2 regions of the Achromobacter sp. ES-001 genome follow, and region 2 is predicted to be linked to the other one. Evidence: predicted binding sites of a transcription regulator. Region 2 holds the regulator's gene; the other holds the start of a gene.

Region 1 (15,891 bases), 930 kb from region 2:
CTGGGTTATTCGCCGGATCGCGCCGAACAGATCGCGTTCAGCCACGCCTACTACGTCAGCCCGCAAAAGCTGCTGGTGCGCAAGGATTCGGGCTTTGATTCGATTGACGCGCTGAACGGCCGCCGCATCGGCGCCACCAAGGGTTCCAGCTCGGAACGCGAGATCAAGCGCATCCTGAACAAGTCGCAGGTGATTGGTTATGGCGACAGTTCGGCCACCTATCTGGCTTTGCAGCAAAAGAAGGTGGACGCGCAGTTTGCCTCTGAACTGGTGCTGGTGCGGCTGGTGCTGCAAAGCCCGCCCACGGCGCCCGTCAGCGTGATTGCCAAGTCGGTGTTCGACGAACCCTGGGGCCTGGGCGTGCGCAAGTCCGAGCCGCGCATGCTGCAAACGGTGAACCAGGCCCTGGACGACGCCGAAAGCTCGGGCGCGGCCGCCAAGCTGTTCGACAAGTGGTTCGGCCCGACCACCCCCTACAAGCTGGAGCGCGGTTTCAAGATCGGCCCCATCGCCGGCTGATGCCCGCGCAACCGCCAGGGGCCGACGCTTTATGAGCCTGCTAGACGCTTCCCAATACCAGCTGCTGTTCAGCGGCATGGTGGTCACCGTGCAACTGTTCTTCGTTGCGTGGGTCATGGCCTTCGCCATCGCGGTGACGCTGGTGGTGGTGCGCGCCACCAACCTGGCGCCGTGCCGCTGGGTGGTGGACGCGTATGTCGAATACCACCGCAACGTGCCGCTGTTGGTGCAGGTGTTGTTCTGGTATTTCGGCATGCCCGAGCTGCTGCCCGAAGGGCTGCGAATGTGGCTCTACGATCACAACGCCGAGATGTCGCTGGCGGCGATTGCGCTGGCGCTGGGCTCGGCCGCCTACATCGCCGAGGACATCCGCAGCGGCCTGCGCGCCATACCGTGGACCCAGTTCGAGGCGGCGCGCGCGCTGGGCGCGAGCTACCTGCAATGCATGCGCTTCGTGATCGTGCCGCAGGCGCTGCGCATTTCCATTCCGCCCTTGGTCGGCCGCGCGTTGCTGCTGTTCAAGAACACCAGCGTCGCGATGGCGATCGGCGTGATGGAACTGACCTACCAGGCGCGCGAGATCGAAAACGAAACCTATCGCACCTTCGCCACCTTCGGCGCGGCAACGATCATGTACCTGCTGGGATCGTTCCTGATCATGGCGGTGGGGTCGCGCATCTACGCCCGTTATCGTTTGAATCGCGGAGGCCACGGTGCTTGATCTGCTGTCGCAATACTGGCCGACGCTGCTGGTCGGCCAATACCCCAACGGGCCCCTGGGCGGTCTGGCGCTGACGCTGATCCTGGCGGCGCTGGGGCTGCTGATGTCCTTGCCGCTGGCGCTGCTGATTGCGCTGGCCCGCGTCAGCCCGTTCGGCGCGCTGCGCGTTGCCAGCAAGGCGCTGGTCAACATGGTGCGCGGCATGCCGCTGCTGATGCTGATCTTCTGGGCGTACTTCGTGGTGCCCAAGCTGACGGGGCAGGTGGTCAGCGGTTTCTGGACGCTGTTTTTTGCGCTGGTCGTCTACGAAAGCGCCTATCTGTCGGAGGTGATCCGGTCGGGCATCGAGGCGGTGCCGCGCGGCCAGATCGAGGCGTCCCGGTCGCTGGGCGTGGGTTACTGGACCACGATGCGCAAGGTGGTGCTGCCGCAGGCGCTGTTTAACGTGTTGCCCAGCATGACCAGCCAGTTCGTGTCCACGATCAAGGAAACGTCGCTGGGCTACGTCATCAGCGTCAATGAACTGACGTTTGCCGCCAACCAGATCAACAACCTGGTGCTGACGCAGCCGCTGCAAGTGTTCGGCATCCTGGCCATCATCTATTTCCTGGTGTGCTTCAGCCTGAGCCGCGGCTTGAGCTGGCTGGACCTGCATATCCGCCGCTCGCGCGCCATGGCTTAACGGAAAGAATCATGATCAAGCTTGAAAAAGTGAACAAGTGGTATGGCGACCATCACGTGCTCAAGGATGTCGACCTGTCGGTGGCGCGTGGTGAAGTGCTGGTGGTGTGCGGGCCGTCGGGTTCGGGCAAGTCGACGATGATCCGCACGGTGAACCGGCTGGAACCCATCGAAAAAGGCCGCATCCTGATCGATGGGGCCGACATCTACCAAAAGGGCGCCAACCTGAATGCGCTGCGCCAGAAGATCGGTTTCGTGTTTCAGCAGTTCAACCTGTTTCCGCACATGAGTGTGCTGGAAAACGTGATCTTCGCGCCGGTCAACATCCGCAAGCAGCCGCGCAAGCAGGCGGTGGAATTGGCGCGTGCCTTGCTGGAACGGGTCGGGCTGTTGAACAAGATCGATGCCTATCCGGGTTCGCTGTCGGGCGGTCAGCAGCAACGCGTGGCGATTGCCCGTGCGTTGGCGTTGCAGCCGCCGGTGATGTTGTTCGACGAGCCGACCAGCGCGCTGGACCCGGAAATGGTGGGCGAGGTGTTGCAGGTGATGAAGGGCTTGGCCAAGGACGGCATGACGATGGTCTGCGTGACACACGAAATGGGTTTCGCGCGCGACGTCTGTGACCGCGTCGTTTTCATGGATGGCGGCGAGATCCTGGAGGTTGACACGCCCGAGCGCTTTTTCAGCGCGCCGTCGCATCCGCGCGCGCAGCGCTTCCTGGCCGACATCCTGCATCCGCGCGGCTAGCGCCGCCTGCCGCGATGGTAATGTGAGGGTTTCCATGCGTTTCGCCTCGACCGCCGCGATGTACACCCTTAAACAGCTAGAGGCTTTTTACTGGAGCTCCGAACTTGGCAGCTTCAGCGCATCTTCCCGAAAACTGCACACGACCCAATCGGCGGTGGCCAAGCGGGTGGGCGAACTCGAAGCGTTTGCGGGCTCGCCCTTGTTCGAGCGGCGCGCCAAGAAACTGGTGATGACGCCGCAAGGCCGCAAGCTGTTCGAACTGGCGCGCGAGATGCTGGACCTGAACAGCCGCATCGTGCAGAACATGGCCGACCCCGCCAGTTTCGAAGGCGTGGTGCGGCTGGGCGTGACCGAACTGGTCGGCATGACGTGGCTGGCGCGGCTGATCAACCAGATCAGCCAGCGCTATCCGCGCGTGCAGCTGATGCCCGAGATCGACGGTGGCATCACGCTGTACGAACGGCTGGAACAAGACCAGTTGGACCTGGCCATCATGCCGGGGCCTTTCTGGAGCTACCAATACGACTGCACGCACCTGGGCGCCGTCACCAACGTCTGGATGGCCAGCCCCGCGCTGGACATTGATTTCCAGGCGCGCTTGTCACCCCAGGACCTGGCGCCGTATCCGGTGATTTCGCAGCCGACCAATTCCGCGCTGTCGCATCTGTATGACGCCTGGTTCGCGGAACAGGGTTTGCCCGTCAAGCGGGTGTTGACCTGCAACAGCCTGGGGATGATGGCGCAGTTGACGATGCTGGGGCTGGGCATCAGCTATCTGCCTGGCGCCTACTTTGCGCCGCTGGTCGAGCGCGGCGCGCTGTGCCAGTTGAATGTGCAGCCCGATCTGCCCACGATCAATTACTACGCGGTGCACAAAAAAAACATCGTCAACCCGATTGTGTCGCGGGTGATCGACATTGCGCGCGAGGAATGCGCGTTCGAAGTGGCGGGGGCATTTCTGCCCCACGTGCCACCCACGCCGCCCGCGGCCTGAGGCGGCCCGCAGGGGCGGGGATGGCGAGGAATGGGACGGGGATGGGCGCGACGGCCGGCGCCGTCTTGCCTTGGATGCCGCCGGATCAGCCGCAGCGAATCGCGGTCATGACGTCTTTGTCATCCACGATCAGGTTCAAGCGGGTGGCGTTGTACTCCATGGTCACGAGTTGACCGGGGCGCAAAATGCGCGCCGTGCTGCTGCCGCTGCGGGTACGCAGGTCTTCCATGGTAGAGGTCGTGGCCTTTTGGCCGATCTGCGATTGCAGCGCGGCCGCATCGCAAGTCTTGGTGCCGTAGCCCGGCATGGCCGAGCCGCCTGCCGACCCGCCATAGGATGAGCCGCCGAAAGTAGAGCCACCGGACGCGCTGGATGCGCCGGAAGAGGAAGACGCGCTGGAGGAGCTGGATGCCGACGACGCGCCGGACGAAGACGTCCCGGTATTGGCGCATGCGGTCAGGCTGGCAATCAGAAGGAAAGGGATCAGCTTGCGGATCATGTAAAGCTCCTTACAACTACTCGACGACGAAAAAGCCATGATAGACCAGCCTTGGCGCGCTGTAATCAGGGATCAGCGAGCACCTGAAATCCGATCGGTTTTGGCGTTGGTTTGCCCCGTGGGCATGCCGGTTCGGGAACTTGACAAGCGCGTGACGTCAATGAAAATTCCGGCTATGCGCCGCCAGGCCGCCCAGCAGGTCGGACAGGTCCACCAGGCGTTGGGCGATCAGGTGGCGGATGCCGTCGACGCTTTGCCAGGTGCCGTAGACGCCCAGCAGTTTGGCCCCGAGTAGTTCGCGGCGTTGGCGTTCGATCAGGTCGGGGCGGACGACGACGTTGACGGGGCCGGTTTCGTCTTCCAGGGTTACGAAGATGACGCCCTTGGAGGTTTGTGGCCGTTGGCGCACGGTGACGATGCCGCAGGCGCGGGCGACGCGTTTGTCGGGGTAGCCGTTCAGGACCTCGGCGGGTTGGAAGTTGCGGGCGGCCAGTTGGGGGCGTAGCAGCGCGACCGGGTGGCTGTGCAGCGTCAGGCCCAGGCTGCGGTAATCGGCGGCCACGGTCTGGCTTTCGGACGGGGCCGACAGCTGGGGGGCCTGCGTTTCGACGATGGCGGCGTCGCGCAGCAGGTCGCGGCTTTGTACGCTGGCGGCGGCTTCCCAGCTGGCTTGGCGGCGGTGGCCGGCCAACGTGCGCAGCGCGTCGCCGGCGGCCAGCACGTTCAGGTCGTGGCGGTTCAGGGTGGCGCGGCGGGCCAGGTCGCCGGTGTCGGTAAAGGGCGCCTGTGCGCGCGCCTGTTCGATGCGCCGGGCGGCGTCTTCGCGCATGCCTTGCAGCAGGTTCAGCCCCAGCCGCACGGCCGGGCGCGCCTGGTCGGCAGGCGGCGAATGCGGGCGGGGGCGGCGCTGGGCGCCGGGGTGGTCGGCGGGCAGGGTTTCCAGCGCGGATTCCCAGCCGCTGACGGTGACGTCGGCGGGCAGCACACAGACGCCGTGGCGGCGGGCGTCCTGCACCAGTTGGGCGGGGGCGTAGAACCCCATGGGTTGGGAATTGAGCAGGGCGGCCAGGAAGGCCTCGGGTTCGTGGCGCTTGAGCCAGGAACTGAAGTACGCCAGCAGGGCGAAGCTGGCGGCATGGCTTTCCGGGAACCCGTATTCGCCAAACCCCTCGACCTGCCGGAACAGCGCTTCGGCGAATTCCAGCTTGTAGCCGTGCGCCAGCAGGCCACCCACCAGCTTGATGCGGAATTTGTCCACGCCGCCCTTGCGTTTCCAGGCGGCCATGGAGCGGCGCAACTGGTCGGCCTCGCCAGGGGTGAAGCCGGCGGCCACCACGGCAATCTGCATCACCTGTTCCTGGAAGATGGGCACGCCCATGGTGCGGCTGAGCACGCCTCGGACCTTCTCGCTGGGATAGGTTTCGGCTTCCTTGCCCTGGCGGCGGCGCAGGTAGGGGTGGACCATGCCGCCCTGGATCGGGCCGGGGCGCACGATGGCCACCTGCACGACCAGGTCGTAGTATTTGCGCGGGCGCAGGCGGGGCAGCATCGTCATCTGCGCGCGTGATTCGATCTGGAACACGCCCACCGTGTCGGCCTCGCAGATCATGTCGTAGGTGGCTTCGTCGCCTTCGGGTATGTCTTGCAGCGCCAGCGGCCGGCCCCGGCGCTGGCCGGCCAGTTCCAGCGTGCGGCGCAGGGCGGACAGCATGCCCAGCGCCAGCACGTCCACTTTCAGCAGTTTCAGCGCGTCCAGGTCGTCTTTGTCCCATTGCACGACGCTGCGGTCCTGCATGGCGGCGTTTTCAATGGGCACCAGCCGCGACAGCTTGCCGCGTGAAATCACAAAGCCGCCGGGGTGCTGCGACAGGTGGCGTGGAAAGCCCATCATGGTTTGCGCCAGCGACGCCCATTGCCGCGCCACGCGCGATTCCGGGTCCAGCCCGCAGGTGCCCAGCGTGCGCAGCATTTCCTTTTTGCCGTCCCACCATTGATGGGCGCGCGCCACCGCGTCGATGACGCCCAGGTCCACGCCCAGTGCGCTGCCGGTGTCGCGCAGCACACTGCGCGGCCGGTACGAAATGACCACGGCGGTCAGGGCGGCGCGGTCGCGTCCGTATTTGTCGTAGATGTATTGGATGACTTCTTCGCGGCGCTGGTGTTCGAAGTCCACGTCGATGTCGGGGGGTTCGTTGCGTTCCTTGCTGATGAAACGTTCAAACAGGTTGTTGCCTCGGGCCGGATCGACGGCGGTGATGCCCAGGCAATAACAGACGGCGGAGTTGGCGGCGGACCCCCGGCCCTGGCACAGGATGCCCTGGCTGCGCGCGTACTGGACGATGTCGTAGACGGTCAGGAAATACGCTTCGTAGTGCAGCTCGCCGATCAGGTTGAGTTCTTTTTCGATCTGGGCTTCGACGTTTTCCGGGACGCCGGCAGGAAAGCGGCGGGCGGCGCCGGCCAGGGTTTCCTGGCGCAGATAAGAGGCGGGCGTGTGGCCGGGCGGCACGACCTCGTCGGGGTATTCGTAGCGCAGTTCGTCCAGCGAAAACGCGCAGCGGCGCGCCACCACCAAGGTCTGCGCCAGCGCGTCGGGCGGATACAGGTTGGCCAGGCGCATGCGGGTGCGCAGATGCTGCTCGGCATTTTCGGACAATTCGTAGCCGCACTGGGCGACGGTCTGGCGGGTGCGGATGCCGGCCAGCGTGTCGTGCAGGGGCTTGCGCGACCGCACATGCATCTGCACCTGGCCCACCGCTACGACGGGCAGCTCGGCCTGGCGGGCGGCGTGTTCGACGGCGGCGCGGTGCTGGTCGTCGCGCGACCGGTACAGCAGGTTCAAGCCGACCCAGGCGCGGTTGGCAAACACGCGTGCCAGCCAGCGCGCCTGCTCGGCCAGGCGGTCGGCGTCGGTACCGTAGGCGGGCGTCAGGATGGCCAGGCATTCCGGTAACTGGCGCAGGTGTTCGTAGCCCTTGGGCGGGTGGGTCAGGTCTTCGGGGGCCAGCCGGTATTCGCCCTTGGGGGCGCGGGTGCGGGCCAGCGTGATGAGTTCGGACAGGTTGCCGTAGCCTTCGCGGGTTTGCGCCAGCAGGGTCAGGCCCAGCGGGGCGGCGTCGGGCGCGGCGCGCAGCTGGAACGTGGCGCCGATGATCAGCGGCAGCTTCTGGGTCTTGGCCTCCATGTGGGCGCGAACCACGCCGGCCAGCGAGCATTCGTCGGTCAGCGCCAGCGCGGCGTAGCCGAGTTCCGCCGCGCGCGCGACCAGTTCCTCCGGGTGCGAGGCGCCTTGCAGGAAGGAAAAATTCGACTGGCATTGCAGCTCGGCGTAGCCGGGCAGGGTGGCTAACGCAGCGGGGTCGGCGGGGTCGGCCGGGTCGGACGGGTCGTAGGGATCGTCTTGCATGGGCCGGCCTTAAGCGTACAGCCCGTGCAGGAACCAGCGCGCGTGTTCGGCGTCGCGTTCGCGGTAGATCCAGTAGCGCGCCGCCGCCGCGTCTTCGGCAACGAAGTAATCGCGCACGGTCAGGGCCGGGTCCCACCAGCCGCTTTCGATGCGTTCCGGCCCGCGCACCAGCCGCAGCGGCTGGCCGCCGTACTGGGGGCGATGACCCGACAGCTTCAAGGCCAGCGGCGTTTCCAGCAGCCAGAAGGGGCGGTCCAGCAAGGGCGGCAGGGGCTGGGGCGGGCGCGGGGTGGCCAGCGCATCGCCCCAGGAATTGGCGGCTTCGGGGCGGTGGTCGGGCGTGGGATGGGCATGGCGCACCTGGTCGCGACCCAGCCGGGCCACCAGCAGATCCAGCAGCCGGGCGTGGTCGGCCGCGGTGCCGCCGGGCTCGGGGAACAAGGTGGTGCTGACGGCGGGCTGTTCCACGGTGTCGGGCGCCAGCAGCGATACGGCGATGACGGGCGCTTCCAGCGTGACGTGGTTCAGCTTTTCGCGCAGCAGGTGCAAGATCTGCGGCGCCTGCCAGACCGGTTGCGCCAGCGCCAGTTCCAGTTCGGTGGGCGGGCGGGCATGGCGGCCGCGTTCGTGTTCCATGCAGAGCACCACGCGGCGCACCGCCAGTTGCCGGGCGGTAAGCCAGCCGCCCAGCTGCTCGGCCAGGCGGCGCGCCACTGCCAGCACGGCGTCGGTGTGCTCGACGTAGTCCATGAGTTCGATGCGCCGGGAAAACTGGTTGGGCGGTTCGATCCAGCGATACAGTTCGGGCGCCTGGCCATAGGCGGCGTCCAGGGCCGGCAGAAGGTCGGGCGCGCTGCGCCGTTGCAGGCCGGCGCGCGGCAGGGCGCGCAGGTCGGCCAGGGTATGGCAGCCGATGTCGCCCAGCCAGTCCAGCCGCGCCTGCGCCTGGGGCAGCAGCGCCACTGGCAGGGCGTCCAGCCGGCGGGCCAGCGTGGGCAGGGTGAGCGTGCGCCGGGGCATGCGGCGGCCGGCCCGATGCGCCAGCAGCCAGGCGCCCCGGGCCGTGGGCGCCATGCCCAGCGACACGCGCAGGTCCAGCGCTTGCAGGGTGGCGCGTATGCGCCGGGCAAGCGCGCGCGGGCCGCCAAAGAACATCAGGCTGGCGCCCACGTTCAACAGCACGGTGTCGGCATCGCCCAGGGCAATTTCAGGGGTGTATTGCAGCAGCGCCAGCGCCGCGCCGTGCAGGGTGTCGGCTTCGGCTTGGGGCTGGCGGGGCAAGAGCTCGACCTGGGGGGCGATAACGGCCGCGCCGGCGCGGCGCATGCCCGGTTTGACGCCGGCCTGGCGGGCGGCGGGGGTGAGGGCGGCAACGCGTTCCTGGTCCAGGACGGCGAACGCGTGCCCCTCATGCGGCCAGTGCGGGCGTAGTACGTCCAGCGGCAGGCAGCGCAGGAAGGCGGCGATCCAGAGGCGCATGGCGGGGAGAAGACGGCGTAAGCGCGCCGGGCTCCAGGCCCACGTACAGCGGGGTGTCGCAGACAGGCCCCCGGCGCTTCAGAATATGAACGGATAAACCGCCCGGGGCCGGCGCAAGCGCCAGCCGCAACGGGGCGGGGGTAGCGTTTTGCGCGGCGCTGGCCGGGCGGATGGCAATGAACAGCAGGTCGCTGGCCTGGGCCGCCAGATGTAGGCGGCGCAGGGATTCGGGGCGCACGTGCGGCAACCAGCAGATCAGGGCGCCGCAACTGCCGTTTTTCAGGATTTGTTCCGTCGCCCACAGGGTGTCGACGGGTTTTTGCGGCGCCACCCACAGCAATTGCCGGGGGTCCAGCCGCCAGCTCATCCAGCTGGCGATGTGGGGCACGTGCGGCGGCTGGACCAGCGCAATGGGGCGGCGCGTTTCCAGCTGGGCCAGCGCCGGGCGCAGCAGGCGGATTTCGCCCACGCCCGGATGCGGCGTCAACAGTTCGATAAGAGACCCCAGCGGCCAGCCGCCGTCCGGCAGCTCGGCGGAAAGCGAAGCGTGCCCGGTAGGCAGGTTGCGCGCGGCGCCTTTAGCCAACTGGGTGGCGCGCCACAACGCGGGATGGATGCGTTCAGGAGTCATCATTACTGTATGAATATACAGTATTGTAGCTTCCTTTTTGTCGCCCTTCGGTGATCCCTTTGCTGCCCTTTTGTCACCCTTTTCGGGTGTCGGCCCGTCCGGCCAGGCCTATCCTCGATCCAGATCCAGCCCGTAAAAGCGCATGTCGCCGTAGCGCACCCAGCGCGATTTCTTCACCACGCGATGCCCGATCCACAGCGCCAGGAACAGCGGAATGGCCAGATACGTGGACACCACCCCGATCCAGTCGATGCGATCCTGCAAGAACGCCTGGTAGTTCTGGCCCAGCGTCACCACCAGGCACAGCACAAAGGCCAGCACCGGCCCAAACGGGAACAGGCCGGCCTTGTAGGGCAGGTCGGCCGTGTCGTAGCCGTGCCGCACGTAGCCCCGGCGAAAGCGGTAATGGCTGATCGCGATGCTCAACCAGACGATGAATTCCGTCATGCCCGCAAAATTCAGCAGCCAGATATAGACGGCCTTGGGGCTGTAGACCACGCTGAACAGGCACAGGCAGGCCAGCGCCGTGGTGGCCAGCAGCGCGTATAGCGGCACGCCGCCAGGCGTCAGCCGCTTGAACAGCGCGGGCGCCTGGCCCTCGGCCGCCATGTTGAACAGCATGCGGGTGGCGGCGTACATGCCCGAATTGCCGGCCGACAGCACCGACGTCAGGATCACCGCGTTCATCACGGTGGCGGCCGACAGCAGGCCGGCATGCTGGAACACCAGCGTGAAGGGGCTGACGGCAATGTCTTCCACTTCGTTGCGCAGCAGTTGCGGGTCGGTATAGGGCAGCAGCAGGCCGATGATCAGAATGGCCAGCACATAGAAAAGCAGGATGCGCCAGAACACGTTGTTGATGGCGCGCGGCACGTTGCGGCGCGGGTTTTCGGATTCGCCGGCGGCCACGCCCACCAGTTCGGTGCCCTGGAAGGAATAGGCCACCACCATGGCCACGCCGACCCAGGTGGCCGCGTTGCCCACGAAGGGCGCATCGCCGATGGTCCAGTTCACCAGGCCGACCTGATCGCCGCTGTGGATGATGCCCACCAGCATGCCCAGCCCGACGGCGATAAAGCACAGCACCGCCACCACCTTGATGATGGCGAACCAGTATTCGGCCTCGCCGAAGCTGCGCGCCGAAAACGCGTTTAGCCCGAAGGTCAGTGCCAAAAAGGCCACGCTCCATATCCAGCCCGGCGTGTCCGGCAGCCAGTACGCCATGACCAATTGGGCGGCCACCACGTCCACGGCGACGACCGTGGCCCAGCTGATCCAGAAATTCCATCCCAGCGCGAAGCCGAAGCCGGGGTCTACATAGCGCGACGCATAGGTGCAGAACGACCCGGACACCGGCATGAAGGTGGCAAGCTCGCCCAGGCTGGTCATGATGAAGTAGACCATCAGGCCGATCACCAGGTAGACGAGCAGGGCGCCGCCCGGGCCGGCTTGCGCGATGGCCGCGCCCGAGGCCACGAACAGGCCGGTGCCGATGGCTCCGCCCAGCGCTATCATCGTCAGGTGGCGCGCCTTGAGCACGCGGTGCAGCTGATTCCGGCTAGCGGGAGTCGCGCCAGAATCGGGGGTTTGTGTTTGCATTGCAGGGGGTCAAGGGGCCGCCGTGGCGGCATTCAGGCAAGGGGTGGGCGGGGTCCGGTCACGCTGGTGGCGACCAGGCGACCAGGCGACCAGGCGACCAGGCGACCAGGCAGCCAGGCGACCGTCAACCGGTCGCCACGCGGCCGCCAACGCCAAGCAGGCCGCCAACGGTAAAGCCGCGCATTTTACAATGCGGCCATCGCGGCGCAGTCCAGCGGCCCGGGCCAGCACGGAGCAGTTTCATGGCATCTACCGAATCTCTTGAATTCCTACCCGAGGCGGGCGTCGACGTGCGCCAGTTGTTCATCCTGCTGCACGGCGTGGGCGGGTCGCCCGATAACCTGCGGCCCTTGGCCCAGGCCGTGCGCGCGGCCTTTCCGACGGCGGCGGTGCTGGTGCCCGAGGGTTTCGAGCCCTTTGACGGCGGCAACGCCGGGCGCCAGTGGTTTTCGGTGCGCGGCGTGACCGAAGACAATCGCGCCGAACGCGTGGCGGCGGCCATGCCACCCCTGGAAGCCTATGTGCGCCAGGCGCAGGCCCGCTTCAAACTATTGCAGTCGGACACGGCGATCGCGGGCTTTTCGCAGGGCGCGATCATGGCGCTGGAACTGGTGCAGGCCCATGACGGCATGGCCGGCCGCATCATTGCGTTTTCGGGGCGCTATGCCCAATTGCCCAAGACCGCCCCGCAATTCACCACCTTGCACCTGCTGCATGGCGCCGACGACCCGATCATGAACGTGTCCCACATCCAGGCGGCCCAGGCGCGGCTGGAGGCGCTGCATGGCGATTCCACTATCGATATCGCCAGCCACGTCGGCCATGAACTGCATCCCGCGTTGATCGAACGCGCCATTGTCCGCTTGCAGACCTGCGTGCCGCTGCGCAGCTGGGAAGCGGCGCTGGGCCTGAACCAGACGCCGCCCGACGGCACTACGCTGCACTGATCGCGCGATGAGCACCGCGCGTTCTTCCGTGCCGGCCTCGCCGCGCGCCGCCGATTCCGTGGGCGGCGCACAAAGCATTTTCCGGGTGCTGCGCCTGTTGAAATACGTGGGCGCCGCGCCCGCGCGTGGCGTGGGCTTGAGCGATGTCGTGCGCGACATCGGCCTGACGCCGCCCACCGCGCACCGCATGCTGTCGGCCTTGCTGCAAGAGGGTTTCCTGTCGCTGAACCCCAAGCTAAAGACCTATAGCCTGGGGCGCGAGTCTTACATCCTGGGCCTGGCTGCCGAAAGCCGCCATGGCATCAAGGCCATCGCCGAATCGGCCGTGTTGCGGCTGGCACAGTCCACGGGCGATACCAGCTTTCTATCGGTGCGCTCGGGCCACGAAGCGGTGTGCGTGGACCGCAAGACGGGCGACTTTCCCATCAAGATCCTGACGCTGGAAGTGGGCCACCGGCGGCCGCTGGGCGTGGGGGCGGGCAGTCTGGCGCTGCTGGCGTTTTTGCCCAATGACGATATCGACCGCGTGCTGGCTCGTTACGACGCCACCACCGCGCCCGACCTGCCGTCCACCGACATGCTGCGCGAGGACATCGCCGCCGCGCGCAAGCAGGGGTATGCGCTGAACCCGGGGCGCATCATCCCCGACATGCTGGGCGTGGGGGTGCCGGTATTCGACCGTGAGCAGAACGTGGTGGCCGCGCTGAGCGTGGCGGCGATCCGCTCGCGGCTGTCGGGGGCACGGCTGCATGATGTGGTGGCCGCGTTGCAACGCGCCGCGTCCGAACTGTCGGCGGATCTGCTGCCGCGCGCCTGAGCGCAGGCAGGTCGCAGCCACAACCACAACCACAGCCACAACCACAGCCCCAACCCCAGGCACGACCACAACCACAGCCACAACCACAGCCCCAGCCACAGCCACAACCACAACCCCATCCGGCGCCACAACCCCGGCTATCGCCCCGCGCAGGCCTTGCCGCCATCGACCGGCAAGCACACCCCGGTGATGTATTTGGCCTCGTCGCTGGCCAGGAACAGGGCGGCATGCGCCACGTCCCAGGCGTCGCCCATCCGGCCCATCGGGCTGGCGGCGTTGCGGCGGCGGCGCATTTCCTCCACATCCTGGAACTGGCCGGCAATCTGCTGGTAGATCAGCGGCGTGTCGATCACGCCGGGCAGCACCGCGTTGACGCGGATATTGTCCGGCGCGTAGCGCACCGCCAGCGACCGGGTCAGGTGGTTCAGCCCCGCCTTGGCCGCGTAGTAGGACGTGTACGGATAGGTGTTGACCTGAATCGAGGCCAGCGACGAAATGTTGACGATGCAGCCGCCGCCTTGCGCCAGCATGGCCGGCAGCACGTGCTTGCAGGTCAGGAACACGCCGGTCAGGTTGGTGTCCAGCACCCGGTGCCAGCTTTCCTCTGACGCCTCGATGGGATCGCCCATTTCCGTAATGCCCACATTGTTGTGCAGGATGTCGATGCGACCGGCCTCGTCCAGCACCCGCGCCACCACGGCCTGGATCTGCGCCGACTGCGTCACGTCGGCCACCAGCGCGCGGCACTGTCCGCCTTCGGCCTGGATGACGCGTTCGGTTTCCTGGGCGGCCTCTGCCCGCACATCCACCGCGTACACGCGTGCCCCTTCGCGTGCGTAGAGGGCGGCGGCGGCCTTGCCGTTGCCCCATCCCGGCCCCGACGACCCCGCGCCGAACACCAGCGCGACCTTGTCCTTGACGCGTTGTCCCATGTCATTGCACCGAGATGTGGGCGAAGTCGGCCACCTTCTTCCACTTAGACACGTCCGCCTGGATCATCGCGCCGAATGCATCCGGCTTGTCCGCCACCACATAGGCGCCCACGCCCGCGTACTTGGCCTGCACGTCGGGGTCGGCCAGCGCCTTGCGCGATGCGTCGTTCAGCTTGGCCAATACGTCCTTGGGCAGGCCGGCCGGGGCCAGCAGCCCGTTCCACATTTCGGCGTCGTAATCCGGCAGCCCCACTTCGGCAAAGGTGGGCACGTCGGGCAGTTGCGGCAGGCGCGCCTTGGCCGCCACCACGATTGCCCGCAGGTTGCCCGACTGGATGTGCGCCATGGACGAGGCGGCGGTGTCCCACAGTATCGGCACCTGCCCGGCGATGACGTCGTTCAAGGCCGGCCCCGTGCCGCGATACGGCACGTGCATCATGTCCAGGCCCGACAGCGATTTGTAGTACTCCATGGCCATGTGCGTGGCGCCGCCGTTGCCCGACGACGCATACGAATACTTGCCCGGCGCGCCCTTGACCAGCGCAAAGAACTGCGCGTAGTCCTTGGCCGGAAAGTTCTTGTTGACGACGATCACGCCCGGCACACGGATGATCTGCGTGACGGGAGTGAAATCCTTGACGGCGTCGTAGGGCAGGTTCTGGTACACGGCGGAGTTGGTGCCGTTGGTGCTGGATGTGCCCAGCAGCAGCGTGTAGCCGTCGGGCGCGGCGGACGCCACCGCGCGCGTGCCCACCGTGCCGCCCGCGCCGCCCCGGTTTTCCACCTCCACCGGCTGGCCCAACTGCTTGCCCAGCGCTTCGGCAAAGATGCGGCCCACCACGTCGGACGTGCCGCCCGGCGGGAACGGAACGATCAGCCGCACCGGGCGGTCGGGGTAGTTGGACTGCGCGGCAGCCGCGCCCGACAGCGATACGGCAAGGGCCGCGGCCGCCAGGGTGATCCAGGTTCTTCTCTTCATGATGTTGTCTCCTTGCTTGATATTGTTGTGCGTCCGGCATTTGCGCGGATACCAGGCCTTGTGCCGGCCTGTGTGTCCGCTACGGGGGGGGGCTGCTACCTGCGTTCTGCTGTGTGCGTTCTGCTGTATGCATTCCGCCGTGTGCCCAGGCCGAAGATCATGCGATGCGGTCGCCGGGCTTGATCTTCGCCGCGCGGCTGTCCACCCCTGGCAGCATGTGCGCCGGGTCGCGCGTCACCACAACGTCCAGGATGGTGGGGCGGTCCTTGCAGGCGTACGCGCTGGCCAACGCCGCCTGGATGTCGGCGGGGTCTTCCACGCGGATGCCGTTGCAGCCCAGCGCGCGCGCCACGTTGGCGTAGTTGGTTTCCACCAGGTCCGACGATTGATAGCTGCCGCTGCCGTACATCAGATGCTGAAGCGCCTTGATATACCCCGACGCCGCGTTGTTCACCACCACCAGCGTGAAGGCCAGGCCCATGCGCACCGCCGTTTCCAATTCGCCCAGCGACATATTGCAGCCGCCGTCCCCGGTCAGGCTGATGACTTGCCGACCCGGCGCGGCGGCCGCGGCGCCGATCGCGCCGGGAATGCCGTAGCCGATGGACGCAAAGCCCCGGTCCGGCACGAAGCCGCGCCCGGCGCGCTTGGTGTCGAACAGCAGGCCGCCCCAGTGCGCGGCAAAGCCGCCGTCCGCCACCAGGATGCCGTCTTCGGGCAGCGTCGCGTTGATCTCGTGCATCAGTCGCGCCATGCCGATGGGGCTATCCGGCGACGTCAGCTTGCCCTGCACGGATTCGCGCCACGTGTGCATCGCCTGGCCGACTTCGTCCGCGTAGGCTTGGCGGTCCGTTTGCAGCGGCTGGTCGGCCATGCGCTGGGCCAGCTCTTGCAGCGTGGCGCGGGCGTCGCCCCACAGACGCAGGGCGGGCGTGGTCGT
Region 2 (15,891 bases):
CTGCGCATTCTGCCCAACCACGCGTGCGCAACGTGTGCCCAGCACGAGGCCTACGAAGTCGTCCGACCGGGCGAGCCTGGCGTGGTGGCGCACTGGGAACGGTTTCGCGGCTGGTGAATCGGCGCCCCGCAGGGGCCGCCTATAATGCGCACGCCTCAACGATTACGGGGGAGACGTTCGCATGCAGTACGAATATTTGTTCTGGTCCATGGCCGCGATGGTGGCGGCCGCGCTGATCGGCGGTTCGCTTTGTGGCCGCCTGCGCTCGGTCAAGCAAGTGCTGCTGGGCGTGCTGGCCCTGGCCGTGGCCATCTGCGCTGCCGTTGTGCTGCTATCTCACCAAGGCGGCTTTGGCGACTTGTCGGCGATGCTGTCCATCGCCGCCTTCATGTTCAGCCTGGTGATCGGCACCGCGGCATCCTTGCTCACGCGGCGCATCCTGCAACGCCGCTGAGCCTTTATCTGTAGCGTTTACATCACTCTTCGGCGTCGAATTCCTCGGCGTCGTCCTCGTCGTCCTCATCCTGCTCCAGCGCGTCGTATCCCTTCCAGGTGATACGCCAGCGCGCGGCACCGGCATTGGCGGCGGTTTCGCTCACTTGCTTGACCAGGCCGGCATCGGCCAACAGGTCCAGATGATGCGCAATGACCTGCAAGCCCTGTTCTTCGGGGTGCGGCGCCAAAGCGGCGTTCTTGATGTCGTGCGTGCTCAGGTTGGGGCCGGGCGCGTCGCGCAGGGCGCCAAGAATCGTGACGACCAAGTCGAAATCGCGTTGCATGATGTTCACCGTAAGAAAAATAGTAGGCTGACGATAGCAGAGTTCCGTGGCGTGAATGCGACGGTGCGCAAGGCCGGGTTACAGTCGATGGTTCTCGACAACCGACACTTACCTACAGAACTTTATGAAGAAACCCGCTGAACGCGATTGCCTTGCGGTGATCCCCGGTTATTCGGGCCAGGCCGCCAAGCTTTACCTGACGCGTGGCGAAGACGAGCGCATCGAAGGCGTGACGATTTTCGACCTGCTTGGCCACGTCAAGCAACAAGGCGACGCCGATGCCGCCGCCGCCTGGATCGGCGAATGGCTGGCCCAGGAAGCCGACAACCGCAGGGCGCGCCGCACGCAGCTGCAGGCGCAGATGTTCATCTGCAAGCTCACCGGCGATGACAAGGGTGCGTTCCTGGCCGCCCAGAAGCCGCTGATCCGCGTGCTGACCGATGCAGGGGTGCGCTGCCGTAGCGTAGCGGCCACGTCTGGGGCCGCTCGCCAGTCGCTGGGCCCAAATGTCAAAAAACATTAGGCGAAGGCTGTTATAGTCGCGCCTGGGCGTGAGATTGCACCTTCACGGTGCGTGCGTCCAAGCGGGCCCAGCCCGCTGATCAAGGAAGAGTGAACATGGAAATAGTAAGTCGGCACCTTGCCGACGTAGAGGGCGGCGTCGAGCTGCTCACGACGCTGGATGGCGAGCCCATCAGCGTCTACGTGGTGGTGGGCGTAACCGATCTCAATGCGATCGCTGACATCGTCCCCATCGAAAAAGTCGAGGCCGGAGCGGATATACACGCTTCAAATGTCGACAATGTTGATAATGCGCAAGAACAAATCGACCAGGTCCTGGAAAATATGAATCCCGGCGACGTGGCGGTTTTCCTTTGCTCGGGATCCGATGCTTTTGGCGCGGCTCTCGATCTGTTGGGTTTACCTATCGACCAGTAAGCCTGACGGCAAACCAAAGTGCTGATCCGAATGACGTATGAAAGACGTATGCGTTAAGACAGCATTTATATAAGCCCCGATTGTTTTTTTATGTTGTATGGGTGTTTACACCTATGCAGGGACAAGTTTTGCCTATGAAAACGTGCAAATTTTCAACGCAGTTTCTCTTTGTTGCATTATTGGCACGTATTTTTTAGGATTATGTTGACTTGTGAGGGGAACATAACGATAGTGTCGGCACACGATCACAAGCGTTGCGATTTTCGTTCAGTGCCGTGCCTTTTCCGGCTCAGCGTTATTGTTCTACTGTCCCCTCCTTGATTGATTCGTGACCTCCGGGCATTTGCCCATTATCTCTAGGAAATACAGTATGGAAACCGGCGTCGTTAAGTGGTTCAATTCGGAAAAAGGCTATGGCTTCATCACCCCGGAAGCGGGTGGTAAGGATCTGTTCGCTCACTTCTCCGAAATCCAGGGTTCTGGCTTCAAGTCTCTGGAAGAGAACCAGCGCGTCAGCTTTGTGACGGCCAATGGCCCCAAGGGCCCGCAAGCCACGAAGATTCAGGTCCTGTAAAGGTCTGAGTTTTCGCAAAAAAGCCCCTTCGGGGGCTTTTTTTGTTTTTGCGGCGCGCTATTCTGCACCTGCCAGCACGGCCACAGCGCCGCGCTAGCCTGTACCGCTTCAATGCCTTCAGGACGGCTTCCATGACTGCTTCTTCGCCAATGGCCCTAACCACGCAAGCGACCGACGTCGTGGCCTTCTGGGCCGATGCAGGGCCGCAGCAGTGGTATCGCAAAAGCGATGCGTTCGACGCCGAGTTCCGGCAGCGCTTCGAAACGGCGCATTGGGCAGCCGCATCGCGGCAGCTAGACGCCTGGCAAGAAGATGCTGATGGCGCGCTGGCCCTGATGATTTTGCTGGATCAGTTTCCTCGCAACGCGTATCGCGGCACGGCGCATATGTTCGCCACCGACCCATTGGCGCAGTATTTCGCCGAACGGGCTATCGCGGCAGGGCACGATCTGGCGGTGCAGCCGGTGATGCGGCAGTTCTTCTACATGCCGTTCGAGCATTCGGAAAGCCTGGTCATGCAAAACCGTGGGGTTGCGCTGATGGAGCCGCTGGAGCCGGATACGCTGCGCTGGGCCATCTTGCATCGGGACATCATCAAGCGCTTTGGTCGCTTCCCGCATCGCAATGCCGTGTTGGGGCGACAGACCACTCAGGCCGAACATGAGTTCCTGGCTGCCGGCGGATTTGCCGGCTGACCGAGCTTGCACCCCATGCGCTGACGCGAAGTCAGTGGGTATCGGCATGTATCTTTTCATACCAATGTGAAAATATTCGTCGTTATATGGGCCGCGCCTGCCGACAAGCTTCGCGCGTGCGTCGACCATTCGCATATTTGACGTTTTTCCGGGTTCACCAATACACTGAGTTCAGCGAGATTTTCAAGCGACGCGGTCTGCGTCAACTTGTCGCCGTCAGTGGTGCTGCGGTTGCTTCCTCTCCCATCCTTGATGATCTGGCGCCCCGCGAGAAATCGCATCTTTTAGGTTCAAGGACAATCCATGGCAACCGGCATCGTTAAGTGGTTCAACGCCGAAAAGGGTTACGGCTTCATCATGCCCGACGACGGCAGCAAAGACCTTTTCGCCCATTACTCCGAAATCCGCAGCGAAGGCTATAAGTCCCTGCAGGAAAACCAGCGCGTCACCTTCGAGGTTGGTACCGGTCCCAAGGGTCCCAGCGCCAAAAACATCAAGGTCGCGGCCTGACGCTTTGCGGGTAGCGCCCCGGGTGCGCCCGGTGTTCGGCCCATAAAAAAGCCCCCACACGCAATGTGTGGAGGCTTTTTTTTACGACAAACGCAACGCGTTGGCGCGCGCGTCTTAATGCCTTGCTGTCTTAGTGCCTTAGTGCCTTAGTGCTTATGCACGGCCGGAGTCGACAGCTTGTCGACCAGCGCGATACCCAATGCGGACAGTATGAACAACGCGTGGATGATTGTTTGCCACATGACGCCCGCTTCGGTGAAACGCGCGTTCGGCGTGCCAATCGTGCCGGCTTCGATGAACGTGCGCAGCAAGTGGATGGACGAGATGCCGATGATCGCCATCGCCAGTTTCACCTTCAGCACGCTGGCGTTCACGTGGCTTAGCCATTCCGGTTGATCCGGATGGTTCTGCAAGCGCAGTCGTGACACGAAGGTTTCGTATCCGCCGACGATCACCATGACAAGCAGGTTCGAGATCATGACCACGTCGATCAAGCCCAACACCAGCAGCATGATTTCCATTTCGCCAAAGCTGTTGGCGTGGGTCAGTAGGTGCCATAGCTCTTTCAGGAACAGCATGACGTAGACGCCTTGCGCCACGATCAGCCCAAGGTACAGCGGCAATTGCAGCCAGCGCGAACTGAAGATCAAACTGGGCAATAGGCCCAGGCGGGGAGGGGAGGGTTCAATCATGTTGGGTGCGAGCCATTTGTTGTTTGCGATAAAAGCGCGGCGGCAATTCTAACAACGCCAAGACGACGCCGGCAGCAGATTTTTATGACAAAGCCGCGTCATGTCGTCACGGCCCGCTAGCACTTCCACACAGGGTTTGCCCGACTTTTATGTAAGCGAAACTGCCATTTGCGAAACTGTGTGGCGAAACGCTTGGAGCGCTTTCGGCATATATAGAATTGCCGCCTCGCTCGCATAGAGTCAGTCAAGAGGAGTTTGTTCCCATGAAGATCCGCTACACCGTTGCCGCGTTGACCGTCGCGCTTGCCCCTTATTCCGCGTCGCATGCCTTCGACATCGGCGGCCTGGTGGGCGCTGGCAGCAAGGTTGTGCAAGCTGCCACCTTGAGCGACGCCGAAATCAAGACCTTGTCGGACAAGGCGTGCGCGCAAAGCGATTCCCAAGAAAAGATTGCCGCGCCGGGCAGCAAGTACGATGCGCGTCTGCAAAAGATCGCCAAGGCGCTGGGCGGCACTGTCAATGGTCAAAAGGCCAACTACAAGGTCTACATCACCAAGGACGTCAATGCCTGGGCCATGGCCAACGGCTGCATCCGCGTCTATAGCGGCTTGATGGACATGATGACGGACGACGAAGTCATGGGCGTGGTCGGCCACGAAATCGGCCACGTTGCGCTGGGCCATAGCAAGAAGGCCATGCAAACTGCCTACACCGTGTCCGCCGCGCGCGATGCCGCCGGTGCCGCGGGTGGCGCCACGGTCGCAGCTCTGAATTCGTCGCAACTGGGTGACCTGACCGAAAAGTTCATCAACGCGCAGTTCTCGCAATCGCAGGAAAGCGCCGCGGACGACTATTCGTTCGATCAGTTGCAGGCCAAGAAGCTCAATACGCGGGGCTTGGTCACGGCTTTCCAGAAGCTTGCCGAGCTTGATGGCGGCAAGAGCGATATGATGAGCTCGCACCCGTCCTCGGCCAAGCGCGCTCAACACATCGAAGACCGCATCGCCAAGGCCAAATAAGGCGTCAAAGCGACGTTCGCCCTCCCTTTTCGGGCGGAAAACGGGGCGCGAGTATCCGGGCAATTCCGGGGCTCGCGCCCCTTTGCGTCAGGGTTCCGGAAGTTTCCGGTAAAATGGCGCGTTTATCCGCCCGTAATCTCATCTCTCGGAAAATAGGTCTTTTAATGCAGCCTGTGGTTGAAACCCTCTCCGGCCTGGAGCGCCGTGTTGATCTGGCCGTCTCGGTGGCCGACGTCGAAAAGGAAGTCCAGGCGCAATTAAAGCGCGTGGCTCGCACCGCCAAGGTCCCCGGCTTCCGCCCGGGTAAAGCTCCGCTCGCCATGCTCGAGCGTAGCCATGGCCCCAGCATTCGCTACGACGTGATCAATAGCCAAGTTGGCCGTGCCTTCGAACAAGCCATCGACGGCGCCAAGCTGCGCGTCGCTGGCGCCCCGAACCTCGAACCCAAGACTGAAGGCGTTACCGACGACACGCTGGCGTTCACCGCCACGTTCGAGGTCTACCCTGAAGTTGCCGTGCCGGATCTGTCGGCGCTGGCTGTCACGCGCTACGAAACCGCCGTCACCGACGCCGAAGTTCAACAAACCCTGGACGTTCTGCGCAAGCAGCGCGCCACGTTCGAAGCCCGTGAAGGCCGCGCCGCGCAAGATGGCGACCGCGTCACGCTGGACTTCGCCGGCACCATCGACGGCGTGCCGTTCGAAGGCGGCAAGGCCGAAGACTTCCCGTTCGTGCTCGGCCAAGGCCGCATGCTGCCGGAATTCGAAGAAGCCGCTCGCGGCCTGAAGGCTGGCGAAACCAAGGTCTTCGAACTGAAGTTCCCGGATGACTACCAAGGCGTGGAAGTCGCCGGCAAGACCGCCGAATTCACCATTACCGTCAAGGAAGTGGCTGAAGGCGTTCTGCCCGAACTGAACAGCGAATTCGCCAAGTCCCTCGGCCAAGCCGAAGGCGACGTCGAAAAGCTGAAGGCCGACATCCGCAGCAACATCGAGCGCGAAGTCAAGGTCCGTTCGGCTGGCCGCACCAAGTCCAGCGTCATGGACGCCTTGGTCGAAGCCGGCAAGTTCGACGTGCCGAAGGCGCTGGTCGACAACGACGTTCAAGGCCGTGTCGCAGCTGCCCGCGAAGAGCTCAAGCAGCGTGGCATCCCCAACGCCGAGTCCGTGCCGATCCCGGCTGAAGCTTTCTCGACCGAATCCGAACGCCGTGTCCGCCTGGGCCTGCTGGTGTCGGAACTGGTCAAGCAAGCCCAGTTGCAAGCCAAGCCCGAGCAAGTTCGTGCGCGCATTGAAGAATTCGCGGAAAACTACGAACAACCCGCTCAGGTTGTCAGCTATTACCTGGCTGACCGCCAGCGTCGTGCTGAAATCGAGGCTATCGTGCTGGAAGACAATGTCGTCGCGCACGTTCTGGAAAAAGCTAAGGTCACCGAAGAAAAGGTGCCTTTCGATCAGTTGATGGGGATGGCGTAACACTATGCAGAGATTCACCGATTTCTATGCGGCAATGAATGGCGGGTCTTCGGTGACCCCCACCGGCCTGGGCTACATTCCCATGGTTATCGAGCAGTCGGGGCGCGGCGAGCGCGCCTACGACATCTATTCGCGTCTGCTCCGCGAACGGCTCATTTTCCTGGTGGGTCCGGTCAATGACGCAACGGCCAACCTGGTTGTGGCGCAGTTGCTGTTCCTGGAATCGGAGAATCCTGACAAGGACATTTCCCTGTACATCAACTCGCCTGGCGGGTCGGTGTATGCGGGAATGGCCATTTTTGACACCATGCAGTTCATCAAGCCGGACGTATCGACCCTGTGCACCGGCCTGGCGGCCAGCATGGGCGCGTTCCTGCTGGCGGCTGGCAAGAAGGGCAAGCGTTTCACGCTGCCCAACTCCCGGATCATGATCCACCAGCCGTCGGGCGGCGCCCAGGGCCAAGCGTCCGACATCCAGATCCAGGCTCGCGAGATCCTGGACCTGCGCGAACGTCTTAACCGGATCCTGGCCGACAACACCGGCCAGTCGATGGAGCGAATCGGCCTGGACACGGAACGTGACAACTTCATGTCCGCCGAAGATGCGGTATCGTATGGATTGGTGGACAAGGTGATGAGCTCCCGCTCGGAAGGCTGACTTCCAGGTTGATCCGAACCCGCTGCCACCAAGTTTGAGTAAGCGCATGCGCTGGACCCGTTATCGGTCTGGCGCATCTTTACCTGAGATACGAAACAAATATGCCTGAAAAAAAGGGATCGGCAGACGCAAAAGTGCTGCATTGCTCGTTTTGCAATAAAAGCCAGCATGAAGTCCGCAAGCTGATCGCGGGTCCGTCGGTGTTCATCTGTGATGAATGCATAGATCTGTGCAACGACATCATCCGCGAGGAAGCGCAAGCGACCGCGCGCGCGGCGATTCGTTCCGAGCTGCCCACTCCGGCCGAAATCAAGACCTTCCTCGACCAGTACGTCATTGGGCAGAACTCGCCCAAGCGCATGCTGGCCGTGGCGGTTTACAACCATTACAAGCGCATTCGTCACGGCGAGATCAAGGGTGACGAAGTCGAGCTCTCCAAGAGCAACATCATGCTGATCGGACCCACGGGCTCGGGCAAGACGCTGTTGGCGCAGACCTTGGCGCGCATGCTGAATGTGCCTTTCGTCATGGCTGACGCCACGACGCTGACCGAAGCCGGCTACGTCGGCGAAGACGTCGAGAACATCATTCAGAAGTTGCTGCAAAACTGCAACTACGAAGTCGAGAAAGCGCAACGCGCCATTATCTACATCGACGAAATCGATAAGATTTCCCGCAAGTCGGACAACCCGTCCATTACGCGCGACGTTTCCGGCGAAGGCGTGCAGCAGGCGCTGCTCAAGCTGATCGAAGGTACGGTTGCCTCGGTGCCCCCGCAAGGCGGACGCAAGCATCCGAATCAGGACTTCGTGCAAGTGGACACGACCAACATCCTGTTCATCGTGGGCGGCGCCTTCGACGGACTGGAAAAGGTCATCCGTGACCGTACCGAAAAGTCCGGCATCGGGTTCTCGGCCTCGGTGCGTGCCAAATCCGAACGCGGTGTAGGCGAGCTGTTCTCGGAAGTCGAACCCGAAGATCTGATCAAGTTCGGCTTGATCCCGGAACTGGTGGGTCGTCTGCCCGTGGTCGCCACGCTGGACGAGCTGGACGAAGCGGCATTGGTTCAGATCCTTACCGAGCCAAAAAACGCTTTGCTCAAGCAATTCCAGAAGCTGTTCGCCATGGAAGGCGCCGAGCTGGACCTGCGTCCCGCAGCGTTGAAGGCGATCGCCCGCAAGGCGCTCAAGCGTAAGACGGGTGCCCGGGGCTTGCGTTCGATCATCGAACAAACGCTGTTGGACACCATGTATGAGTTGCCTTCGCAGGGCAACGTAAAGCGTGTGGTCGTCGACGAGAACGCAATCGAAGGCGAGGGCAAGCCCTTGCTTATCTATGCGGACGAAGCCGGCGAATCCGACAAGCCGGAGCGTGGAGAAGTCCGCGACGCTGCAGCCTGATATTTCAAAAAAGCCCGTTCCTGTAACGGGTTTTTTTGCCGTAGGAGTGCCCTCCGGGGCATTTTTTTTTGCCTTTTGCCTATCCGGCAGCCGGGATCTTGAATTTTCGGCTATTGTTCCCATAACAGACGTAACTGACGCGGATAGCCCGGGTACTCTCTCCCAGGCTCCCCGTCCCCGATACGCCGAGTCATACCGAGGAACCTCCTATGTCTGCCAGCCAGACCCTGCCTTCCGACCCGATCGACCTGCCTTTGCTCCCACTTCGCGACGTCGTGGTGTTTCCGCACATGGTCATCCCGCTGTTCGTCGGCCGTCCGCGCTCTATTCGCGCGCTCGAGGTTGCGATGGAAGCGGGCAAAAGCATCATGCTGGTGGCCCAAAAATCCGCCGGCAAGGATGATCCCACCCCCGAAGACGTCTACGAGATCGGCTGCGTTGCCGGCATCCTCCAGATGCTCAAATTGCCCGACGGCACCGTTAAGGTTCTGGTCGAAGGCACTCAGCGTGCCCGCATCAACAGCATCGAAGATGCCGATTCGCATTTCACCTGCCAGGTGACGCCGATCGAGCCGGACGCCATGCAGGGCTCCGAAACCGAGGCCCTGCGCCGCGCGATCGTTGCCCAGTTCGAACAGTACGTAAAGCTCAACAAGAAGATCCCTCCGGAGATCCTGACCTCGTTGGCCGGCATCGACGATGCGGGTCGCCTGGCTGACACGATCGCCGCGCATCTTCCGCTGAAGCTCGAGCAGAAGCAAAAAATGCTCGAGATCGTCGGCACGTCCGAGCGCCTTGAAGGTCTGCTTACCCAGCTGGAAACCGAAATCGACATTCTTCAGGTCGAAAAGCGGATTCGCGGCCGCGTGAAGAAGCAGATGGAAAAGAGCCAGCGCGACTACTACTTGAATGAGCAGGTCAAAGCCATTCAGAAGGAGTTGGGCGAGGGGGAAGAGGGCGCGGACATCGAAGAGCTTGAAAAGAAGATCATCGCTGCCCACATGCCCAAAGAGGCGCGTAAAAAGGCCGATGCCGAGCTCAAGAAGCTCAAGCTCATGTCGCCCATGTCGGCCGAAGCCACCGTGGTGCGCAACTACATCGATACGCTCATCAACCTCCCCTGGAGGAAGAAGAGCAAGATCAACAACTCGATCGCCAACGCCGAGACGGTGCTGGACAACGACCATTACGGTCTGGAAAAGGTCAAGGAACGCATTCTCGAATATCTTGCCGTGCAACAGCGCGTAGACAAGGTCAAGGCACCGATCCTGTGCCTGGTCGGCCCCCCGGGCGTCGGCAAGACCTCGCTGGGCCAGTCCATTGCCAAGGCCACGAACCGCAAGTTCGTGCGTATGGCGCTGGGCGGCGTGCGTGACGAGGCCGAGATCCGAGGCCATCGCCGTACTTACATCGGTTCGATGCCCGGCAAGATCGTGCAGAACATGTCGAAGGTCGGCGTGCGCAATCCCTTGTTCCTGCTTGATGAAATCGACAAGCTGGGCATGGACTTCCGCGGCGATCCTTCTTCGGCGTTGCTTGAAGTGCTGGACCCGGAACAAAACCACACGTTCCAGGACCACTACATCGAAGTCGACTTCGATTTGTCCGACGTCATGTTCGTGGCCACCAGCAACACGCTGAACATCCCGCCGGCTCTGTTGGACCGTATGGAAGTGATCCGCCTGTCCGGTTACACGGAAGAGGAAAAGATCCATATCGCTCGCGACCATCTGCTGCCCAAGCTGATGCAGAACAACGGCGTGAAGGACAACGAACTGACGGTCGATGACAGTGCGCTGCGCGATATCGTTCGCTATTACACCCGGGAAGCCGGTGTGCGCGCCCTTGAACGCGAAGTGGGCAAGATCTGCCGCAAGGTCATCAAGCAGTTGCTGACCCAGAATGATCGTGCCAAGGCGGAAGGCAAGACCATCGAGGTCAAGCCGGTCAACGTCACGGGCGACAACCTGAGCGACTACCTGGGCGTGCGCCGCTATACCTTCGGCATGGCCGAGAAGGAAAACCAGATTGGTCAGGTGACCGGTCTGGCCTGGACCGAGGTCGGTGGCGATCTGCTGACAATCGAAGTGGCGGACATGCCGGGTAAGGGCGTGATCCAGCGTACGGGTTCGCTTGGCGACGTGATGAAGGAATCGGTGGAAGCGGCTCGCACGGTGGTGCGGTCCCGCGCTCGTCGCCTGGGCTTTGCCGACAGCGTCTTCGAGAAGCACGACATGCACGTCCACGTGCCGGAAGGTGCGACGCCCAAGGACGGCCCGTCCGCGGGTATCGCGATCACCACGGCCATGGTTTCGGCGTTGTCGCGCATTCCGGTGCGCGCCAATGTTGCCATGACCGGTGAGATCACGCTGCGCGGCGAAGTGCTGCCTATCGGCGGCCTGAAGGAAAAGCTGCTGGCGGCCCACCGTGGCGGTATCAAGACGGTCTTGATTCCCGAGGAAAACGTCAAGGACTTGGCGGAGATCCCGGATAACGTCAAGAACCAACTTGAGATCGTGCCGGTCCGCTGGATCGACAAGGTGCTGGAATTAGCGTTGGAGCGTCTGCCGGAGCCTCTGGCCGAGGAAGAAGCCGTCAAAGACGCGCTGGTGACCAAGCCTGCCGAGCCCGGCTCGACGGACCCGGTTCTGAAGCACTGATCAGCTGGTATGGCCGGGCGCCCGAAGTATGGGCGCCCAACAAAAACCCCGCCACGTGGCGGGGTTTTTTTATGGCCATCATTTTGGCCTTCGCGGTAACTTTGGTTATGGCCGTTGCCGGGCGAACGCTACGGCGAGGCTAGGCAGACCGTGCCTGATCTACCCCGTGCTGCGTCAGTGCAACGCGTGCGTACGGATTAAACCGACGGCGATGCCTTCCAGCGCGAACTCTTGGTCTGCTTCAACGATGATGGTTTGAAAGTCCGGATTTTCCGGCAGCAGTTCGATGTGCCCATTGGTGCGTTGCAGGCGCTTGACCGTCACGTCGTCGCCCAAACGTGCCACGACGATCTGGCCGTTGCGCGCTTCAGAGGCCTTCTTCACCGCAAGCAAGTCACCTTCCAGAATGCCCGCATCCCGCATGCTCATGCCGCGCACCTTCAGCAGGTAATCGGGCGCTTGGGCAAAAAGATGGGGGTCCACGCCAACCTCGCGTTCGACGTGTTCGGCCGCAAGGATAGGGCTGCCTGCCGCAACGCGCCCGACCAACGGCAGCAGCAACTGCGCCAAAGAAGGTATGGCCAGAGACGTCTGAGACTGGGAGGGCCCGTCTTTCAACCGTATGCCTCGCGAGGCGCCGGCGGTGAGCTCGATAGCACCCTTGCGGGCTAATGCCTTGAGGTGGTCTTCTGCCGCATTCGGTGAACGGAAACCAAGGGCCTGGGCGATTTCGGCGCGCGTTGGCGGAAAGCCGGTGCGCGTGACGGTCTGCCGGATGAGGTCCAGGATTTGTTGCTGGCGGTCGGTGAGTTTGCTGGCCATGGCGGTGATCCGGTATAAGCGGACTGTACATATATACAGCGCCATTCTGGGGGACGTAGCGGAAAAAAGCAAGCCGGCGGCGGGCCCGAAAGCAAAACGGAGCCGCAGGGCTCCGTTTCGTCATAACAGGGCCTCGGACGGCCCGTACAGGCAGGCGTTACAGCACGGCGGCGATGCCGGCAGCTACCTTGTCAATGTTGCCGCTGTTCAGCGCAGCCACGCAGATGCGGCCGCTGGACACCGCGTACACGCCATGCTCTTCGCGCAGGCGATCCACTTGAGCCGACGTCAGGCCCGAGTACGAGAACATGCCGCGTTGCTGCAGGACAAAGCTGAAGTCCTGCTTGGCGCCGTGTTCCTTGATCTTTTCCACCAATTGCTTGCGCATCAGGCGGATGCGGTCGCGCATGCCGGCAAGTTCTTCTTCCCACATGGCGAACAGTTCCGGCGTGTTCAGCACCGTCGACACCACCGTGCCGCCGTGGGTCGGCGGGTTGGAATAGTTGGTGCGAATGACGCGCTTGAGCTGGCTCAGGACGCGGCCCGCCGCTTCCTTGCTGCCAGCGACGATCGTCAGTGCGCCCACGCGTTCACCGTAAAGCGAGAACGACTTCGAGAACGACGAGCTGATGAACATGGTCATGTCCAGATCGGCGAACATGCGCACGACGACGGCGTCCTCGGTCAGGCCCTCGCCAAAGCCCTGGTAGGCGATGTCCAGGAACGGAACCAGGTTGTTTTCCTTCACAACCGCGGCGATCTGCTTCCATTGCTCCGGCGTGGGGTCCACACCGGTCGGGTTGTGGCAGCACGCGTGCAGCACGACGACGGTCTGCGCCGGGGCTGCTTTCAAGTCCGCCAGCATGGCTTCGAAGTTCAGGCCGCGGGTGGAAGCGTCATAGTACGAATACGTGCCGACCTCAAAGCCGGCGCGCTCGAACAGCGCACGGTGGTTTTCCCAGCTGGGGTTGCTGATCAACACCTTGGAAGAGGGCAGCAATTGGCGCAGGAAGTCGGCGCCAATCTTAAGCGCGCCGGTGCCGCCCAGCGCTTGGGTGGTCAACACGCGACCGGCTGCGGCCAACGCGGAATCCTTACCCAGCAACAGGGCTTGAGCGCCCTGGTTGTAGCCGGCGATGCCTTCGATGGGCAAATAGCCGCGAGCGGCGGCCGCTTCGATGCGGGCGGTTTCGGCCTTGCGAACGGCGCCCAACAGGGGGATCCGTCCCTGGTCGTCGTAGTACACGCCCACGCCCAGGTTGACTTTACCCGGACGCGTGTCCGCGTTGAATTGTTCGTTCAGACCAAGAATGGGGTCGCGCGGCGCGAGTTCGACGGAATCGAAAAGGTTGCTCATGGGACTCTGATGAGGATGGGTGGACGCAGTACGAGGTGCTGTGGATAATGGGGGGTTTACCCTGGAACAGTCTAGCATGCCAAACAGCCCAATAGACCCGAGCGGCGCGGGAGATCTGGCCCAGAATCTCGCTGGAAATGCCGTGGTACCAGTATCGGCTGACGCACCGCCCGTTGCTGGCGCGGAACCGCGCTTTGTGGAATATCCCGGTAGCCCGTTCCAGCTGTTCCAGCCCTATCCTCCGGCCGGCGATCAGCCCACCGCGATCAACGGGTTGACCCAGGGTATCGAAGACGGCCTGATGTTCCAGACGCTGCTGGGCGTGACGGGCTCGGGCAAGACCTACACCATGGCGAACGTGATCGCGCGGCTGGGACGCCCTGCGCTGGTGTTGGCGCCCAACAAAACGCTTGCGGCGCAGCTATATGCCGAAATGCGGGAGTTCTTTCCGAAGAACGCGGTCGAGTATTTCGTTTCGTACTACGACTATTACCAGCCCGAGGCCTATGTCCCGACGCGCGACCTGTTCATTGAAAAGGATTCGTCCATCAATGAGCACATCGAACAAATGCGTCTATCGGCTACCAAGAGCCTGCTTGAACGCCGGGACACTATTATTGTCGGCACGGTGTCTTGCATCTACGGTATTGGTAATCCCGGCGACTACCACGCGATGGTTTTGATTCTGCGCAGCGGAGACCAGATCTCGCGGCGGGAAATCCTGGCGCGTCTGGTTGCCATGCAATACACCCGCAATGACGCCGAATTCACGCGGGGGGCGTTCCGGGTCCGTGGCGAAACCATCGACATCTTCCCGGCAGAAAGCCCCGAGCTGGCGCTGCGCCTGACGCTTTTTGATGACGAGATCGAAAGCCTGGAGTTGTTTGATCCCCTGACGGGCCGCATTCGGCAAAAGCTGCCACGGTTTACCGTGTATCCCGGGTCGCATTACGTCACCCCGCGCGATACGGTTCTGCGCGCGATTGAAACGATCAAGGTGGAGCTGCGAGAGCGTGTCAAACGCTTCGTGGACGACGGTCATCTGGTCGAAGCCCAGCGTCTGGAACAGCGCACGCGGTTCGATCTGGAAATGCTGCAGGAGTTAGGCTTTTGCAAGGGGATCGAAAACTACTCCCGCCACCTGTCCGGCGCCGCACCAGGCGACCCGCCACCCACGTTGATCGATTACCTGCCGTCCGACGCGCTGATGTTCATCGACGAAAGCCACGTGACCATTGGCCAACTCAGCGCCATGTATCGCGGCGACCGGTCGCGCAAGGAAACGTTGGTGCAATATGGGTTCCGGTTGCCATCCGCGATGGACAATCGACCCCTCAAGCTTGAAGAATTCGAGGCGCGGATGCGCCAATGCGTCTTCGTGTCGGCCACGCCAGCGGCTTACGAGAAAGAACACGCTGACAACGTCGTTGAGCAGGTCGTTCGGCCCACTGGCTTGGTCGATCCTTTGGTCGAGGTATTGCCGGCCCGCACCCAGGTGGACGACTTGCTGGGCCAAATCAAGGCGCGGGTTTCGGTGGGCGAGCGGGTGCTGGTCACCACCCTGACCAAACGCATGGCCGAGGATTTGACGGATTTCCTTAGCGAACACGGCGTCAAGGTGCGCTACTTGCACTCCGACATTGATACCGTCGAGCGCGTGGAAATCCTGCGGGACCTGCGCCTGGGCACCTTTGATGTGTTGGTGGGCATCAACCTGCTGCGCGAGGGGCTGGATATTCCCGAGGTTTCGCTCGTGGCCATTCTTGACGCCGACAAGGAAGGCTTCCTCCGATCCGAGCGCAGCTTGATCCAGACGATTGGCCGCGCGGCCCGCAACCTGAACGGCCACGCCATTCTCTATGCAGACCGCATTACGGATTCGATGCAGCGCGCGATGGAGGAAACCAGCCGTCGGCGCGCCAAGCAGCTGCAGTTTAATATCGACAATGGCATTACGGCGCGCGGCGTCCGCAAGGCCGTGCGTGAGCTGATCGACGGCATCGTCGCGCCAGTGCAGCACGACGCCCTTGAGGCCGCCGTGCCAGCCGAGTTCCTCAAGGACGAGAAGGCCTTGGCTCGCGAGTTGAAGCGCTTGGAGAAGCTGATGATGGACCACGCTCGAAATCTGGAATTCGAGCAGGCCGCTGCCGCGCGCGATGCGCTTACCGCGCTGAAGCAACGTGTTCTTCTTGATGGGGCCGTATAAGCGCTCGCGCCGCGCAGCGCGTCGGTATGGGCTGACAGGTAGCTGACATAATGCTGAAAATGGTGCGAAGGACGATCGATATGCGCGCACAGCAGGAAAGGGCGC

Evidence for each region. Region 2 encodes LexA, which represses DNA repair genes until DNA is damaged. Its sites were predicted from a motif close to ACTGTATNNNNATACAGT; they were not measured.
Region 1: the regulator LexA is predicted to act here: its motif matches at 9,682-9,699, upstream of imuA (translesion DNA synthesis-associated protein ImuA).

Annotation. Positions count from the first base shown of each region.
Region 1 covers NZ_CP079940.1:2,820,379-2,836,269, forward strand. Annotated here, with positions in the region: gene KYT87_RS12790 (ABC transporter substrate-binding protein) at 1-519, shown strand, start outside; gene KYT87_RS12795 (amino acid ABC transporter permease) at 551-1,240, shown strand; gene KYT87_RS12800 (amino acid ABC transporter permease) at 1,233-1,922, shown strand; gene KYT87_RS12805 (amino acid ABC transporter ATP-binding protein) at 1,934-2,668, shown strand; gene KYT87_RS12810 (LysR family transcriptional regulator) at 2,703-3,662, shown strand; gene KYT87_RS12815 (I78 family peptidase inhibitor) at 3,748-4,161, opposite strand; gene KYT87_RS12820 (error-prone DNA polymerase) at 4,319-7,567, opposite strand; gene KYT87_RS12825 (DNA polymerase Y family protein) at 7,577-9,046, opposite strand; gene imuA (translesion DNA synthesis-associated protein ImuA) at 8,976-9,680, opposite strand; gene KYT87_RS12835 (amino acid permease) at 9,786-11,276, opposite strand; gene ypfH (esterase) at 11,519-12,223, shown strand; gene KYT87_RS12845 (IclR family transcriptional regulator) at 12,231-13,040, shown strand; gene KYT87_RS12850 (SDR family NAD(P)-dependent oxidoreductase) at 13,178-13,972, opposite strand; gene KYT87_RS12855 (tripartite tricarboxylate transporter substrate binding protein) at 13,974-14,951, opposite strand; gene KYT87_RS12860 (thiamine pyrophosphate-binding protein) at 15,109-15,891, opposite strand, start outside.
Region 2 covers NZ_CP079940.1:3,745,770-3,761,660, reverse strand. Annotated here, with positions in the region: gene KYT87_RS16875 (DSD1 family PLP-dependent enzyme) at 1-117, shown strand, start outside; gene KYT87_RS16870 (hypothetical protein) at 182-454, shown strand; gene KYT87_RS16865 (DUF2513 domain-containing protein) at 477-779, opposite strand; gene KYT87_RS16860 (hypothetical protein) at 904-1,302, shown strand; gene KYT87_RS16855 (hypothetical protein) at 1,398-1,718, shown strand; gene KYT87_RS16850 (cold-shock protein) at 2,089-2,292, shown strand; gene KYT87_RS16845 (DUF924 family protein) at 2,424-2,987, shown strand; gene KYT87_RS16840 (cold-shock protein) at 3,291-3,497, shown strand; gene KYT87_RS16835 (TIGR00645 family protein) at 3,644-4,189, opposite strand; gene KYT87_RS16830 (M48 family metalloprotease) at 4,453-5,208, shown strand; gene tig (trigger factor) at 5,373-6,683, shown strand; gene clpP (ATP-dependent Clp endopeptidase proteolytic subunit ClpP) at 6,688-7,341, shown strand; gene clpX (ATP-dependent Clp protease ATP-binding subunit ClpX) at 7,443-8,741, shown strand; gene lon (endopeptidase La) at 8,951-11,401, shown strand; gene lexA (transcriptional repressor LexA) at 11,576-12,223, opposite strand; gene KYT87_RS16800 (amino acid aminotransferase) at 12,381-13,580, opposite strand; gene uvrB (excinuclease ABC subunit UvrB) at 13,657-15,786, shown strand.